Regions from separate parts of the Anaerobacillus sp. CMMVII genome, predicted to be linked through region 2. Evidence: predicted binding sites of a transcription regulator. Region 2 holds the regulator's gene; each other region holds the start of a gene.
What was found. The regulator Rex, encoded in region 2, represses fermentation and respiration genes when NADH is low (regulators of the CRP and FNR family bind a similar motif). The targets are predictions, from matches to a motif close to TTGTGAAATATTTCACAA.

Region 1: H1D32_RS17775 (cytochrome-c peroxidase) is a predicted target of Rex. The motif match lies at 2,623-2,640, and genes of this name have one in related genera.
Region 3: lpdD (prenylated flavin chaperone LpdD) is a predicted target of Rex. The motif match lies at 1,435-1,452, and genes of this name have one in related genera.

The regions. Positions count from the first base shown of each region.
Region 1 covers NZ_JACEHK010000015.1:99,276-104,720, reverse strand. The annotation lists gene H1D32_RS17785 (glutathione ABC transporter substrate-binding protein) at 1-102, shown strand, start outside; gene H1D32_RS17780 (serine hydrolase domain-containing protein) at 146-1,345, opposite strand; gene H1D32_RS17775 (cytochrome-c peroxidase) at 1,437-2,531, opposite strand; gene H1D32_RS17770 (hypothetical protein) at 2,689-3,015, opposite strand; gene H1D32_RS17765 (metal-sensitive transcriptional regulator) at 3,608-3,868, opposite strand; gene H1D32_RS17760 (sulfurtransferase TusA family protein) at 4,268-4,495, opposite strand; gene H1D32_RS17755 (MBL fold metallo-hydrolase) at 4,541-5,445, opposite strand, start outside.
Region 2 covers NZ_JACEHK010000001.1:324,831-330,275, forward strand. The annotation lists gene H1D32_RS01790 (ABC-F family ATP-binding cassette domain-containing protein) at 1-8, opposite strand, end outside; gene moaC (cyclic pyranopterin monophosphate synthase MoaC) at 404-898, shown strand; gene H1D32_RS01800 (redox-sensing transcriptional repressor Rex) at 1,077-1,712, shown strand; gene H1D32_RS01805 (MDR family MFS transporter) at 1,987-3,408, shown strand; TPP riboswitch at 3,482-3,592, shown strand; gene H1D32_RS01810 (thiazole synthase) at 3,674-4,447, shown strand; gene thiH (2-iminoacetate synthase ThiH) at 4,560-5,445, shown strand, end outside.
Region 3 covers NZ_JACEHK010000018.1:96,678-102,122, forward strand. The annotation lists gene H1D32_RS24135 (TIGR04053 family radical SAM/SPASM domain-containing protein) at 1-604, opposite strand, end outside; gene lpdD (prenylated flavin chaperone LpdD) at 1,040-1,372, opposite strand; gene H1D32_RS24145 (hypothetical protein) at 1,716-1,871, shown strand; gene H1D32_RS24150 (Crp/Fnr family transcriptional regulator) at 1,919-2,401, shown strand; gene argF (ornithine carbamoyltransferase) at 3,532-4,494, opposite strand; partial or broken gene H1D32_RS24160 (carbamoyl phosphate synthase large subunit) at 4,592-5,445, opposite strand, start outside.

The DNA.
Region 1 (5,445 bases), on a different contig from region 2:
TACCTACAACACCCTGACTTCGTATATGGTTTAAACGGAGTTACTGGATTATTCGTAGACTTTGGTGGCACTCCATACTTCAAAGGTGTATCTTTTAAATAATACGAATTAAAGGAGGTCCTCTAAAGGACCTCCTTTTTTAACGCTATTTAATATTAGTGATGATCGTTTGAAAAACATCGGGCCACCAGTCAAGCTTCCCGTATTCTTTACCAAATCTGACAATGACAGTATTGTTAATTGGAGACACATAAATGATCTGACCATATTTCCCTAGAGCAAATACGTCATCATCGCCTTCACTATTCCTAGTACTGTACCACATATAGCCGTACCTTGTGTTTCGCCCCTCTAAAAATGAATTGTCGTATTCTTCAAAGCTAATCGGAGTTTCAGTAATTGTTGATTGTTTCACCCACTCACGACTAACTAGTTGTTCATTCTGCCAACGACCTTCGTGTAAGATTAATGAACCAACTTTAGCGAAATCAATCGCTCTCGCATTAATTCCACTTTCCATCTTTTCAAATCCACTTCTTTCACTATCTAAACTCCAGGAAGCATCAAACTCTGATCCAATTTTACTCCATAGCCTTTTTTCCATATAGGTTGCTACTGCTTCTCCTGTACTACGTTCTAAAATAAGACCTAATAAGAGTGGATGATAATTATTATAATGAAAACTTCTATTGCCATTTTTAGTCAAGTTGGGTTTATTTAAGGCCAGATTTCTCATATCAGGCATATAATACGTTTTGGCGTCATCCCCAAACCAAAGGTTACCCTCTTTATAGGAAATAGGAGAACGCATCCGTAACAAATCCTCTATCGTAATTGTTTCAAATTCAGTACCAGCAAGTTCTGTAAGGTAATTTGTTATCGGCTCATAAACTGATTGGATAAAACCATCGTCAATTGCCATACCGACTAAAAGGGATACGAACGATTTTGCTGAAGAAAATGATGTATTAATTGAGTCTCTCTCATAACCATTGAAATAATTTTCGTATACTAGCTTATCATTACTAATAATTATAAAAGCGGTAGTACCTGTTTTTTCTAAGAGTACTTCTAGTGGATCGCTAGTATTAACATTGTTATAGGTATAATTAACCTCGTAGGTTTCCAAGTCTGTAAGTTCTTGTTTTTCATAATAGTAAGCTTGATCTGCCTTGTTAATTGGTCTCGAAGGAAAGATCTTATAATCTTCTATATCTGATTCGCCATAATTGATAATTCTTAGCATGTAATTCGGTGAGTAGGCAATAAATGAATACGTCAAAATTAGAACTAAAACTATGATTGGAATACTTGCTATTTTTATACCCGTTTTCTTTGTCGCCATACTCCTTCTCCTCCCAATATCACAAAAAAAACCTACTAAAAATATTCCACTGTTAGTAAGGTTATACCTTTAAAGGTAAATTTCTTTTGTTCTATTTTAGACCAGGAAGCTCTGGTTTTGTTATCATTGGTACTTCCCCACCTAAGACTTTTAAAAAGGCTAACAGATCAGCTTTTTCTTCAGCGGTTAAATTGAGTTCAGACATAAACATTTTCATAAAAATACTCTTATTAGGATGGTCATCACCACCTCGATTGTAAAATTCAATCACCTCTTCTAGTGTTTCAATACTTCCATCACGCATATAAGGTGCAGTATGAGTAATCCCGTATAACCCAGGAGTTCTAATCCTTCCTAGATCTCTTTCATCTTCTGTTACTGCATAACGACCTTTATCATCAGAGTTAATTCCAAGATTGTAGTACTCATTATCCGTTAAATTTTCTCCATTATGACAAGTAATACAAAAGGCTTTTCCTACAAATAAATCCAACCCTCTGATTTCTTGAGAAGATAACGCATCTCGATCTCCTTTTAGGAACTGATCATAACGTGTTTCGTTTACCACTATTAATCGTTGGAAAGCTGCTAATGCTTTTGCAACATTATCAATGGTAATGCCATCATGAAATGCTGCTAAGAAGAGCTCTTCGTAACCCTCAATGGCCTTTAACTTATCGACAAGTTCATCTAGAGGTTGATTCATTTCCCCTGGATCTTGAATAGGACCTAATGCTTGTTCTTCAAGAGTTTCTGCTCGACCATCCCAAAACAAACTCGTATAGAACCCTGAATTAATTACTGTAGGACTGTTTCTTGCTCCATCTGAACCGTCAATTTTTGTAAACGTAGCTTTACCATCACCATAACCTAATTCAGGATCGTGACAAGTTTGACAACTCACTTCATTATTTCCTGAGAGACGTGGGTCAAAGAATAAAACTTTCCCCAATTCAAGTACTTCTGCCGTCATCGGTGTATCGATTGGGATTGGTATTTCGCCTAGTGGTACTAGGAGCTCATTGTTTAATAAATTTTCAATGATTTCATCTAGGTTATTATTTTCCAGATCGATATTTTGTTCTGGTAATTGATTATCTATTAAGATTTGCTCTTGTGAATTCGCATTGGAACAAGCGATTAAATTAACACTTAATAAACAACTAAGCAGCAATAATCTCTTCATTTTAAATTCTCCCCTCTTACTTAACTTCATTTTCTCTATATTTTTATTTACTTATATTATAATCTCTCTTTTGTTTAGAAAGTGTGTAGTAATGTGAACAATATCTAAACAAAAAATCCTCAAAACTATTGAGGATTTAAAAAATGCCATTAATAAACTAATGATTATTTTCACGCTGAATACTCTCTAAATCACGCTTGGTTTTCTCAGAGCCATATTTATAAACTAGTTGATATAGTTGCTCAAGGTTTGTTAAAGATTCATAATTATCTTCCTCAACGTCTTGAAAATGAAAAGGACGTAAGAGGATATCAGACACATCATAAAGTTCATCACTGTATTTTCGGATAAAATTTGAAACCACTTCTAATTCTTGTTTCGTTACTTCGATTTCATATTGTATCAATTGTGAGTCATCTCTAACATGTTCAATTCCTAATTCAATAGGATTTAATGTCACATAGTACTTTTGTCGTTCTTCCATATTCTCAACTCCTTTAACAGGTATTTATAAACTCTCCAGAGAAACCCTCCTTTATTCTAACGGGTTCAAGTTTCCTATCACAAACATTAACAATGCAAGTCAAAATGAGTGACAATTTGCATATGAATTTGACACTCATTTTTTATTGGTGTAAAGCCATTTGGGTGGAAATAACTTAAAAATTTGTATAGTGAAATGCACCCCTACAATTTTACCCTCAATTTGATATACAATTTATCTTACAAAAAATTTAAAAATAAGCGGAGGTTTTTCGGTTAGATTGAAGAATAGAGCTCGCTACTGGGTAAATAAGCGGAAATTTTCCGATTAAGCAAAGCAAAATCACCCATTTTCACTCTTTTAGAGTCAATAGACGGAATCTTTCCGTCTATTTTAGCTATTTTCAGTGCTATTTTCTTATTAAGAGAAATTTCTCCGCCTATTTATCAAACCCTGCGGACTACCTCATCTATGTCCGTGAGGCTCTTTCTTTTATAATTTGGTAAGGAGCAGAATATTGAGGGGCGTTAGTTAGGAAAACAGCCTTATTCGAAAAAATCCCCTTAACTCGTTTTTAAAGGGACATAATAATCTACCTACTTTTTACAAGTAGATTTACAGCTTCTTGAATAAACTGTTCAGTACTCTCACCATTTTCAATCTGATTTCTAATACAAACTTCCAAGTTCTCACTAACGACTACACCAATAGCTCGATCTAATGCATTTCTTGCTGCCGACATTTGACCGACCAGGTCTTTACAATCTTTTTCTTCTTCCATCATTCTTAAAATCCCTTTTATTTGCCCTTCAATTCTTTTAATACGATTTTTAACTGGATCATTGTATTTCATGACTAGTCCTCCTCTATTTATGAATTTTTAATATTTTCTTGACCCACACTAAGATGCCATTTCACATGATTTTATAATTATTATATACCCTACATAGTATTAAATAAACTTTTTTTAGTAGAAGGCTTTTTTCGCAAAGTTTGTAGCTTTCGTAAAAATCCCAAAAGCCGGAATTTTACACAAAATACTAAGATACCACAACTTATATAGTAAGTAGTGCTCTTTTCTTACTCAATTTATTGAGGGATATCTTCATCTAAGGAATTGTTCCCATTATTTTACGTTAAAAAGCCACAAGTTTTTTTGTGCGACGAGTAACCGCAGGAGCAATGTTTACGAAAAGAGCGTACTTGAAAAATAAATCCTAAAGGATTACCCTTTAGGATTTATTCTTTCTTATTAACCTTTTCGAATCCAGAATTTTAATACATCGTTTTCTTCGCTATCAGCAACTAACTCATTGCCTGTTGATTTTGCCCATGCAGATAAATCATTTTTTGCACCCTTATCTGTTGCGTGAATTTCTAGTACTTGGCCGCTTTCAAGCTCATTCATTGCCTTTTTTGTTTTCACGATTGGCATTGGACATGCTAAACCTTTTGCATCTAAAACTTTATCTGATTTCATTATTTATCACTCCTGTTTTATATTATTAATATTTATTTTTTACCTTTATCTAACTGCACAACGGTTCGGACCAATTTCCATTTCTCTTTGCTTATCATTGTCTGGATTGATCTTACCCATATTTGTTTCACGAATTTCTTGATATGAATTCGGTTGAGGTGGTAAATTCTCTGTTACCATACTTCTAAACTTTGCTTCGTCCTCGATATTTAAACCATGATTTTCTTCTAATAATGTTCCAAGCTTTCTTGAGACACTGCCATCTTCATTTAACTCATCAATAATCATAAAATGAGCAGGAAGCACGATTAATTCATCTGATAACTTACGGTAACGATTATAGAGAGTTTCCCTTAAATCACCTACCCAATCTGCTGCAAGTCCTGCTAAGTCTGGTCTACCAATTGAGTCGATGAAAAGAATATCACCTGTTAATAGATACTTCTCATCAATAACAAACGATGTTGAACCAATTGTATGGCCAGGAGAGTATAATGGTTGAATGGTGATTGTTGTATTTCCAATTGTTACATCGTTGCCATCTTCTAAAGCGCTATATTCAAAAACAACTTCTTCCGCATCTTTTGGAGGTAACCAATAAGTTGCTCCAGTTAATTCTGCGATTTTTCTTCCTCCAGAGATATGGTCTGCATGAAGATGAGTATCGAATACGTGCTTAATTTCCGCACCAATTTTTTTAGCAAAATCAACATAAATATCTGTCATTCGAGTTGCATCAATGATCGCTGCTTCTTTATTTGAAACAACCATATATGATAAACAACCTTTCCCAATTCTTACAAATTGATAAAGCTCTCCACCATCTTTTAGGTCTCCCACTTTTACTGGCTCTAAGTGTTCACTCCATGTTTTCATCCCACCAGTAAGGTAGCCAGCAGCGATGCCTGCTTCATTAAGCATATCTGCGACCATGATCGAAGCTCCTTCTT
Region 2 (5,445 bases):
AGTATCATTTATCATCATCCCTAACATTAAGTAGCAATCTAACGCACAAACAATTATAATCATACCGTTAGTGTACCGTAATCAAATATGGACAAGCAAATAATACTTTTATCCCCCAAAAAACAAACGTCGGTTGAATGGATAATAATATTAGGTAAGTGCTATTTCCTCAAGATAGTAACATTAAGACAGCTAGTAATGAAGAGATATTAAGTTATCGGGGAAGCCTTTCTAACATTTGAAGGCTTTAGACACCAAATATGGATTATAAATTGAATTACTCTTGAAAAGAGCCCTTAAAAAAAGAGAATTATTTCATTTTCGTTACAATTTATGAAACGATTACAAATTTGACAAAATGGTGTACAATATATTTGTAATGAATTGAAAGGGGACATTTGAAATGTCATCGTTTACTCATTTTAATGAACAAGGACGCGCAAAAATGGTCGATATCTCTGAAAAGAATGAGACGGTTCGAACAGCTTTAGCAAAGTCTAGTGTTGAAGTAAGTGCAGAAATTTATACAAAAATTAAAGAAGGATCCATGGGCAAAGGGGATGTTCTTGGCGTAGCTCAGGTTGCAGGAGTCATGGCTGCGAAAAGAACGGCTGATTGGATCCCAATGTGTCATCCACTAGCATTAACAGGCGTGGATGTTACCTTTGATTGGTCTACAAAAGACGACAATCACAAGCTTAATATTTACGTAAAAGTAAAAACAAAGGGAAGTACAGGAGTTGAAATGGAAGCTTTAACGGCAGCTTCTGCTGTTGCTTTAACGGTTTATGATATGTGCAAAGCTGTTGATAAAGGAATGGTTATTGGACCTACATACTTAGTTGAAAAAACAGGTGGAAAAAGCGGAGATTTTAAAAGAGAGAAAAGTGTAGACTAAAACAATTAACATTTGTACCGACTAAAGGGGAAAAACCGGGAGTTATTAGCAAGGATTTGTGAATTGGTAAACAATGAAACATAGAAAATGAGGATTTGCATTAGTGGGGATGAGCACCTAAACCATTGATTTTGTTTTGCCCTTTATCTAGTTGAAGGTACAGGTTGGAGGCAGAAAAATGAATATCGATCAAACGAAAATTCCTCAAGCAACGGCAAAACGGTTGCCTTTGTATTATCGATTTTTAGAAAATTTACAAGCGTCTGGGAAGCAAAGAGTTTCGTCTTCGGAATTAAGTGAAGCCGTAAAAGTAGATTCAGCAACGATTCGTCGAGATTTCTCCTACTTTGGTGCACTTGGGAAAAAGGGGTATGGATACAATGTAAATTATCTATTAACCTTTTTTAGAAAAACATTAGACCAGGATGAGGTTACGAATGTCGCACTAATCGGTGTCGGAAACTTAGGGACAGCATTTTTGCATTACAATTTCTCAAAGAATAATAGTACAAGAATTGAACTAGCTTTTGATGTCGATGAAAATAAAGTCGGGACTGAGCTTGGAAGCGTTCCTATTTATCATTTAGATGATTTAGAAAAAGTTTTAGACTCTTCTATTTCAGTCGCGATATTAACTGTACCGTCATCCGTTGCTCAAAAGGTAGCAGATCGTTTGGTTGCTTGTGGTATAAAAGGAATTTTGAATTTCACACCAGCCAGACTATCAGTACCAAAGAACATCCGAGTTCATCATATTGATCTATCGGTTGAACTTCAGTCATTAATTTATTTTCTTAAGCATTATCCAATGTAAGAGTCGTACCTGCACGAAATACAATGAAAGGGTTATCACATGTCTAAACAGTGGTAACCCTTTTTTATTATAGAATCAATTTGGCTACGGAGATAACAAAGACGTTCAATCCAATTACTCTTACCTTCAGTATTGTAAATCTGATAGTTAGGGTTTTTTCTTCTTTATAAATGACTGGTAAAAAAATCCTTGATTATTAAACCCTTCTATACTAAAATTTCATTTTTCATGGTATGATTAAAAATATATTTCGAAAAACGAAAGGATTCTACAGATGAGAAAATTGTTTCCTGAAAAATGGCTTGTAGTGATAGCAGTATTATTAGGAACTTTTACAATTATTTTAAACAACAGCATGTTAAATCCGGCAGTTCCCCATTTGATGAAGGTATTTGAAGCTGATGCGGTAGCTACCGGATGGGTAATTACAATCTTCATGGTAACGATGGGAATAACCATGCCATTAACCGGCTACTTAGGAGATAAATTCGGAAAGAAAAAGCTTTATTTGAGCGGTTTAGTAATCTTTATCATCGGCTCTATTTTAGGCTCGTTTTCTTGGGACCTTAGTTCCCTTATATTTTTCCGGGGCATTCAAGGAATCGCTGGTGGAATTATGATGCCATTATCAATGGCACTTATCTTTGAAGTATTTCCAAGACATGAGCGGGGACTTGCCACAGGTATCTGGGGCGTTGCAGCGATGATGGCGCCTACGATTGGGCCTACGATTGGTGGATTTATTATTGAATCTGGCAGTTGGCAGTGGCTCTTTTTAGTTAACGTACCAACAGGGGCTTTAGGAATTTTGATTGGTGCAATGTACTTAAAAAATACAAACAGAGTCCAAGGAATTACCTTCGATAAATGGGGATTTGCTTCAGTAACAGTGGGAGTAGGAGCAATCCTATATGCATTAGGGAGAGTTTCAGCAATAGAGCATCTAATACAACCTCTAAATCTTACATTAATAATTATTGGAATAGTCTCGCTATATCTCTTCGTAAAAATTGAAAACCATCAAGAGCAGCCATTATTAGATTTATCAATTTTTAAAAACAAGGCTTACACATATAGTGTCTGGATTTCAATTTCAACCTCATTAGCGTTATTCGGAGGAATCTTTCTAATACCTTTATTAATTCAACATGTGTACGGGTTAGGGCCGGTAGTCACAGGCCTAGTATTTTTACCAGCGGCGCTTTTCACCGGCATATTTATGACCATTGGAGGCCGACTTCTCGATCGAAAAGGACCATTACTTGTTGTTACTAGTGGTCTAGTCATGATCGCTGTCCCTACAATTGCTTTAGGATTTACAACAATGGAAACCTCTTTAGCTATGATTTTCTTACTCATGGCACTGCGAGGAATTGGTCAAGGCTTCTCAACCATGCCTGCGACAACTGCCGGAATGAATGCCATTCCAGAAAAATTTATTTCTAGAGGATCAGCAATGAACAACGTCTTAAGGCAAATTAGTTCAGCTCTAGGGATCGTCTTTATCTCAATCTATTATGAGGTTCGTAAAGTGCAAGTATTTCCTAATGTCGGGACAATGGAAGAAGCAAGTTTACAAGCGATTAATGAAGGGTTTTTGCTTTTAGGGGTAATCGCCATTCTAACGATACCACTAGGTTTGCTAATAGGCAGAGCTTCTGAAAAACAAGAACGTAAAACAACATTATCGGCGTAGGAAAAATATTAATTTCAAAACGATTTAGTATAGAAAGTTTTGAAAACTATGGTATGATAAACAAAATAATATGTTTTACAGCTACGGGAGCCTAGAGGACTAGGCTGAGAGGATGACTATTCCGTCACAGACCGTGAACCTGATCTGGATCATGCCAGCGGAGGGAAGACTGTGATTGTAAGTTTGATCTTTACATGTCTTTAAGGCCGCATCTAGATGATGTGGCTTTTTTCATGTTTAAAAACAACCCTTAGGAGGAGAAAAAATGGCAAAAGATTTATTGAATATTGGTGGAGTAGAGCTAAATAGTAGATTATTAATCGGAACAGGTAAATTTAATAACGATGCGCTCATTCCAGAGGTAATTAGTTCCTCAAAATCACAAGTAATAACTGTGGCGATGCGCCGTGTTGATTTTCAAACAAGCCAAGAAAACATCATGAAGTATATACCAAAAGAGATGATTCTTTTACCTAACACTTCAGGAGCTAGAACAGCAGAAGAAGCGGTTCGCATTGCAAGACTTGCTCGCGCTGCGGGCATGGGTAACTGGATAAAAATTGAGGTAATCTCAGATCAAAAATACTTATTGCCAGATAACTATGAAACAATTAAAGCAACGGAAATCTTAGCAAGTGAAGGATTTATTGTTTTACCTTACATGAGTCCTGACCTAATGGTAGCAAAGAAGTTAGAAGAAGTAGGAGCTGCGGCAGTTATGCCACTAGGAGCACCAATTGGCACAAACCGTGGTCTAAAAACAAAAGAGTTAATACAAATCTTAATTGAAGAATGCGAAAAGCCAGTAATCGTTGATGCCGGGATCGGTAAACCATCTCAAGCCTGTGAAGCAATGGAGATGGGGGCAGACGCAGTATTAGTCAATACAGCGATCGCAACGGCTGGTGACCCAGTAGCGATGGGAGAAGCCTTCAAAGCAGCAGTTCAAGCAGGCCGAACAGCTTATCTATCAGGAGTTGGAAGTGTAGCTAGACAAGCAAGAGCGTCATCACCACTGACAGGATTTTTATCAATATAATTTGCAGGTTTGAGTTAAGAGTTAAGAGTTGTGAACCGGAATGCTTCGAAGCAAAGCCTAAAATAACTCATAACTCAACCCTCATAACTCAAAACTAGGGAGGGGTTTTACCGTGAGTTTTTATTATGAATATGAAAAGTTAAAGGAATTGCCTTTTGAGAGTTATTTTCAAGGCTTTACTGAAATAGATGTTAAGAGAGTTTTGGCAAAGCAACGAATGACCCCTGAAGATTTACTTGTGCTGTTATCACCCGCGGCTGAAGGGTTATTAGAGGATATTGCTCAAAAAGCTCATGAATTAACAGTTCAGCATTTTGGAAAAACCATTTTACTTTTTAACCCAATTTATATTGCTGACCATTGTGTGAACCTTTGTACTTACTGTAGCTTTAGTGTGACGAACCAATTTCAACGTAGCAAGCTCTCAATGAAACAAATTGAAGTTGAAGCGAAAGCATTAGCAGACCTAGGTTTGAAGCACATCTTAGTGTTAACAGGTGAGTCCAAAACATCTACGCCTGTTTCATATATTGTTGAGGCTGTGAAAGTACTGAAAAAGTATTTTCCATCGGTAGCTATTGAAATTAACCCTTTAGATACTGATGAATATAAACAGTTAGCTGAAGCGGGGGTAGACGGCCTTACCGTTTATCAAGAAGTATATAATGAAGAAATCTATAAATCTGTTCACGTAAAAGGTCCAAAACGTGATTATCGTTATCGAATGGATACCCCTGAGCGTGGGTGTGAAGCAGGCATTCGCCAAATTAATGTTGGAGCTCTTTTAGGTCTTGATGATTGGAGAAAAGAAGCCTTTTTTGCAGCTATGCACGCAAGATACTTGCAAAGAAAATATTTAGATGCAGAAATCAGTTTATCCTTACCAAGAATTCGTCCACATCTTGGTGACTATCAACCAAGATCTATTGTCGAGGATCGTCACCTTGTTCAGGCGATTACAGCATTTAGATTATTTTTACCGCGAGCAGGAATTACAT
Region 3 (5,445 bases), on a different contig from region 2:
CTTTTTCCATTCCTCTTCCCGTCGGAATTAGGAAGAACACACTCCATAGAACAGCATTCATCTCTTTAACCTTTTCCGCCATTGCAGGTAGATCATCTATATTATATCTAGAGACAGTGGTATTAATTTGGATTGGAATATTTAGTTCCTTTAAGTAATCAATACCTTTCATGGTTAAATCGTATGAACCTTTTGTTCCTCGGAAATGATCATGAATCTCTGCTGTTGAACCATCTAAACTGAACGCCCATCTTGAAAGACCAACTTCTTTTGCCTGGTCAATCGCTTTTTTCGTTACTTTTGGCGTCGCACTCGGTGTCATTGATACCGGTAGCTTCTTTTCTTCTATCGCATACTTCGCTAATTCATAAAGGTCAGGCCTCATTAATGGGTCCCCACCTGTAAATACAAATAAAGGGTTTTCCATTGTTGCTATTTCATCTATTAATTTCTTACCCTCTTCAAAAGAAAGCTGTCTTGGATCTGCTTGATATTGAGCTTCCGCTCGACAATGTAAACATTTTAACGCGCAAGCTCTAGTTACTTCCCAAATAACAATGAACGGATTTTCATCATAATTTTTGGTTTCATTGATAAGAAAGATAAATCCATAGTAACTCCTCCGTTCTAGTAAAAGTTTTTTATCATGGTTTAATCATAAGCGAGTGTTGCAAATGCAGCAGTGAGATATATCACATGAAATAAAGCGGATTGAGATATAACAAACATTTGACACAAATTAAGAAAAGCGCAAGCGCCATAGGAAAAAGTGCAGTACTTTTCCCCTAGGTAGCCAAGGAACTTCCTCGGGTTACTTCTCTTCTCTGCTTTGCGACGAGTAACCGCAGGAGCAGCGACAAGCAAATGTTTTTCGAGGGGTTGGGCGGTGCTCCTGCGTCACTACGTTTACTCGTCGCAAAACCTGCAATGAAGTAACTTCATTGATGTGTCTTGGAGCTAGACAGTTATTACGTTGAAATTTTATGCATTCTTATCTTTCAAAAAAAAGAGGGATCTACAATTAGATCCTCACTGTTTCTTAGACTCTACAAGGTACTGCTTTTTGGTCTGCCATTAAATTAAAAAATTTAGCCCACGTCTCGTTTACAAGACCTTCTATTTGTTCTTTTGTAGCATCATCTATATGAATGCCACCCAAGAGGACAATTTTTTGTTGGAAAGTATTGCACCAAACTTTAGCTAATTCAATAAATAAATCTTCTTCTTTATGATGTGGAAAACCGTAACTTATAATTTTCACTTCACTTTCCTCATAAGTGGCTATTACTACTGCACCAATATGTGGTGCGGTTCCACCAGATACAACTATTAGATTATCCTCGCCTACACGATTTAACTCACAACTGATCATCGTTTTTTCTCCCCCTATATCAGTGGATTTGAACTTATCTTAACAAATTCAAATCTCAAATAATGTGAAGCACATCACAGTAGGTTTTTTAATTACCAAATTGAATTTATCTGTTCTTGTAATTGACACAAATTGTTATTAGAATAGACCTAAAAAAGGATTTCCCTAATTGGTTACTATAATCTCGTGAAATTTTTACACATTAACTAAGTAGTTTATGGTATCGTTATTTCAGAAAGTAGATTTTTACACACTTCTTCGATTATTATTCTACTCGCTTGTGCTCTTAAAATAAGTGATTATTGTTACATAGTTACAATTAATTTAAAAAGGGGCTGAAATTATGTCTATTTCCAAGTTTCTAGATAGCATCCCTATTTTTTCAGTTTTACCAGAAGTTCAAAAACAACAATTATCAGAAATTATTCAGACAAAAAAAATGACAAAAGGTGAAGTGCTTTTTCACGAGTATGATACAGCGGAATCTATTTTTTTATAAACGAGGGAAAGGTACGCATTAGTAAAAGTACACCTGAAGGAAAAGAGATATCCTTAAGCATTCGTCAGACTGGTGATATGTTTGCTGAGGTAGCACTTTTTTGTAAAGAAGGAAGTACGTACCCAGCAACAGCAATTTGTATTGAGAGTGGCTACGTATCTTATATAAAAAATGATGAATTAGAATCATTTTTACTACATCATCCTCAACTAGCTGTTTCCATGTTTAGGTTTGTTTCAGAAAGATTGCGTATCTCCCAAACCACTTTAAGAGATATTGCTTTATATGGAAAATTTGGCGCATTAGCTGCAACTCTAGTTCGATTAGCTGAAGAATATGGCGAAGTTAACAATGATAATGTTACGATAAAGTTAAAGCTTACCCATGAGGATCTCGGCAGTTTTTTTGGCGCGACTCGTGAGAGTGTTACCCGCTTAATGAATCAATTAAAACAACAAGGAATTGTTTCAAAAAAGGATGGATATTTAGTTATTCATAATATGGACTTATTAAACGAATATATTAATTAAGGGCCTCTTACCTAAACATACTAGGTTAAATTAAAGTGCAATAACTGAGGACTATATTATAAAAGGCTGTTTTCGCAAAGTTTGTTGCTTTCGTAAAAATCCCAAAAGCCGGATTTTTACACAATATACTAAGAATTCACCACTAATTTAGTAAGTATTGCTCTTTTCTTAATTAATTTATTGGGTGATATCTTCATTTAAGGTATTTTTCCGATTATTTTAGTGTAAAAAAGCAACAAGTTTTTTTGTGCGACGAGTAACCGCAGGAGCAATGTTTACGAAAAGAGCCTTATAAAAAGAACTAAGGTCCTTCTCTTAGTTCTTTTTTGATATTCAAAAGATATTTTCGTAGACATTTTGGCTTAATTCTATAAATAATCCATATTTCTGCACTTAACAACAAATGTTAGAAAAGATGCACCTTAGACCTTGATATACCTTGTCATTTCTAGCTATTTTTAAAAGCAACAATCTTTGAGAAAACAGCAAAAAAAAAAAAATGACGATCTGGGTTTCGTCATTTCCTCTGTTCAAAAGATTGGGGGTCAAATGAACAAAAATACATTATTTCATGCATTTACACGTTATTAACATTGTTATTTGGCAACATTTTCGTTAGATATTCTAACCTTTTTCTATCTACTTATTTGCTTTGTTATATTAGATTGGTCTTGTTTATGAAAACTTTATTTATTAACGTTTTGGGCGAACATTAGATAAATAATGGTCCGTTTCCATGTACCAAGAACCTTTATTGCTTACCTTTATCTTACAAGTAACTCAACATTGATTCTGTGAGAATCGTCACATAACGACAGGAGGTAGTGTGACTATTTTGTGAATTATTTTCAGATATAGCTTAGGCGCCTAGAACTAGACATTAACTACAAATAACGTTATTACATAACATTTTATGTGAAAACAAGCTTTCTTAAAGATTGTTGCTATTAGCTTTTGGTCGTCGCTAAGCGGATATTTGGCTCAAAAAGCAAAATATTTACGAAAACAACTATTACGAAATCGCAACAACTCGTTCAGGTCAACACCATTCTAATATAAGATTTTTACTTAAAGAAAAAAAAGAGTGGCTATTCCAACGCAAAATAGATAGCCCCTCATTTTTTTATTATTTAATTTCCGATTAACGCAACCAGGATTGCTTTTTGTACATGTAGGCGATTTTCTGCTTGATCAAAAATAAATGAGTGATTTCCATCAATGATCCCAGCGGAAACTTCCTCTCCACGGTGAGCTGGCAAGCAATGTAAGAACATGTAATCAGGTTTCGCATATGTCATTAACGAATCATTCACTTGAAATAACTTAAAATCTTCAAGTCTCTTAGCTGTCTCCTCTTCGTAGCCCATACTCGTCCATACATCAGTATAAACTACATCTGCACCACGAACTGCCTCAATCGGGTCATTTGTTAACATGAACTGAGATCCCGTTTCTATGGATATTGCCTCAATTTCTTTGACGATCCATTCCTTTGGTTCATATCCCTTTGGCGTGGCAATAGCAATGTCGATTCCAACTTTTGCACAAGCAATTAATAACGAATGGGCAACATTATTTCCATCACCAACGTATACTGCCTTCAGTCCATTAAAGGTTTTCTTCACTTCCAAAATTGTTAAGATATCGGCTAGAGCTTGACAAGGGTGGAAATCATCTGTTAATGCATTAATAACAGGGACCGTTGAATAGTGTGCCAATTCCTCAATGATTTCATGCCCATGTGTTCGAATCATAATTCCATCTACGTATCTTGAAAGAACTTGAGCAGTATCTGAAATTGGTTCACCTCTTCCAAGCTGCGAATCCTTTGAACTTAAAAATAACGCAGATCCACCCAATTGTGTCATCCCTACCTCAAAAGAAACCCTTGTTCTTGTAGAGGATTTCTCAAAAATCATTGCTAGAGTTTTCCCCATTAAAAGTTGGTGTGGAACACCTTCCTTTTGATAGTTTTTTAAAGTTAATGAAAAATCTAAAAGTTCCTTTATTTCAGTTGATGAATAATCGAGCAGCGTAAGAAAATGCTTCCCTTTGTATTTTTTTAAATGAAGTCCTGATTCGAGTACCGACATGACAGTCAAGTTCTACACATCCTTTTTCAATAAATTATCTATGGCTCTTCTTTCTCATCCTAAAAAGTAAAACTTTATACAAAAAAAGTGCTTATTTTTAAACTGATGGACATTTAGCATTTTGATATTTAGCTAACCAATGATTAATAGAGTTAACAGTGTAGTTTTCATTTTTTAGACTATTAATCATAAAAGTAAAAGTTGAAAGTTCTGATACTACTGGTAAGCGATTCTTCAAGGTTTCTTTTCGTCTTAGTTTACTTGTCGCATCATTAATTTCAACACTTACATAACAAACACTATTGTCATTAGTAACCCACTCTTCGAAAGCACAGGTAGATTCGTCAACTACCTCGAAACCAAGTTGCTGCAACAACGGTATTAGAGAGGTAAATTCTAGCTGCTGACTAGCACCAATCTCAGCAAATATTGTTCCTTTTTTCTGGAACATTTGTGGAATGTCTCTTTCACCCCAGACAAAAGCTTTTCGAAACGCTTCTTCAACCTTATCGCTAATTGATATGAGTTCACCCGTTGACTTCATTTCTGCTTCTAATTTCGGATCTAGATCCGGTAGTTTAGAATATGAAAATACCGGCGCCTTTACAGTAAAATATGGTGGTTCCTCTTGATACCCTAACGTGTCAATTAAATTAACTAGTTTTTCATCCATTAACAACTTAATTGTATGACCAATCATGTTCATTCCCGTAACTTTACTTAAGATAGGCACAGTCCTTGATGCACGGGGGTTAACTTCCAATACAAAGACCTTCTCTTTAAAAATGACAAACTGAATATTAAAGACCCCTTTAAAGTTCATGCCATTTGCTATCCGTTTTGTATAGTCTATAATTGTTTCTTTATGAACATCTTTCACATTTAGTGGTGGAATGACAGAGATGCTATCACCTGAGTGAACACCAGCTCTTTCAATATGTTGAAACATAC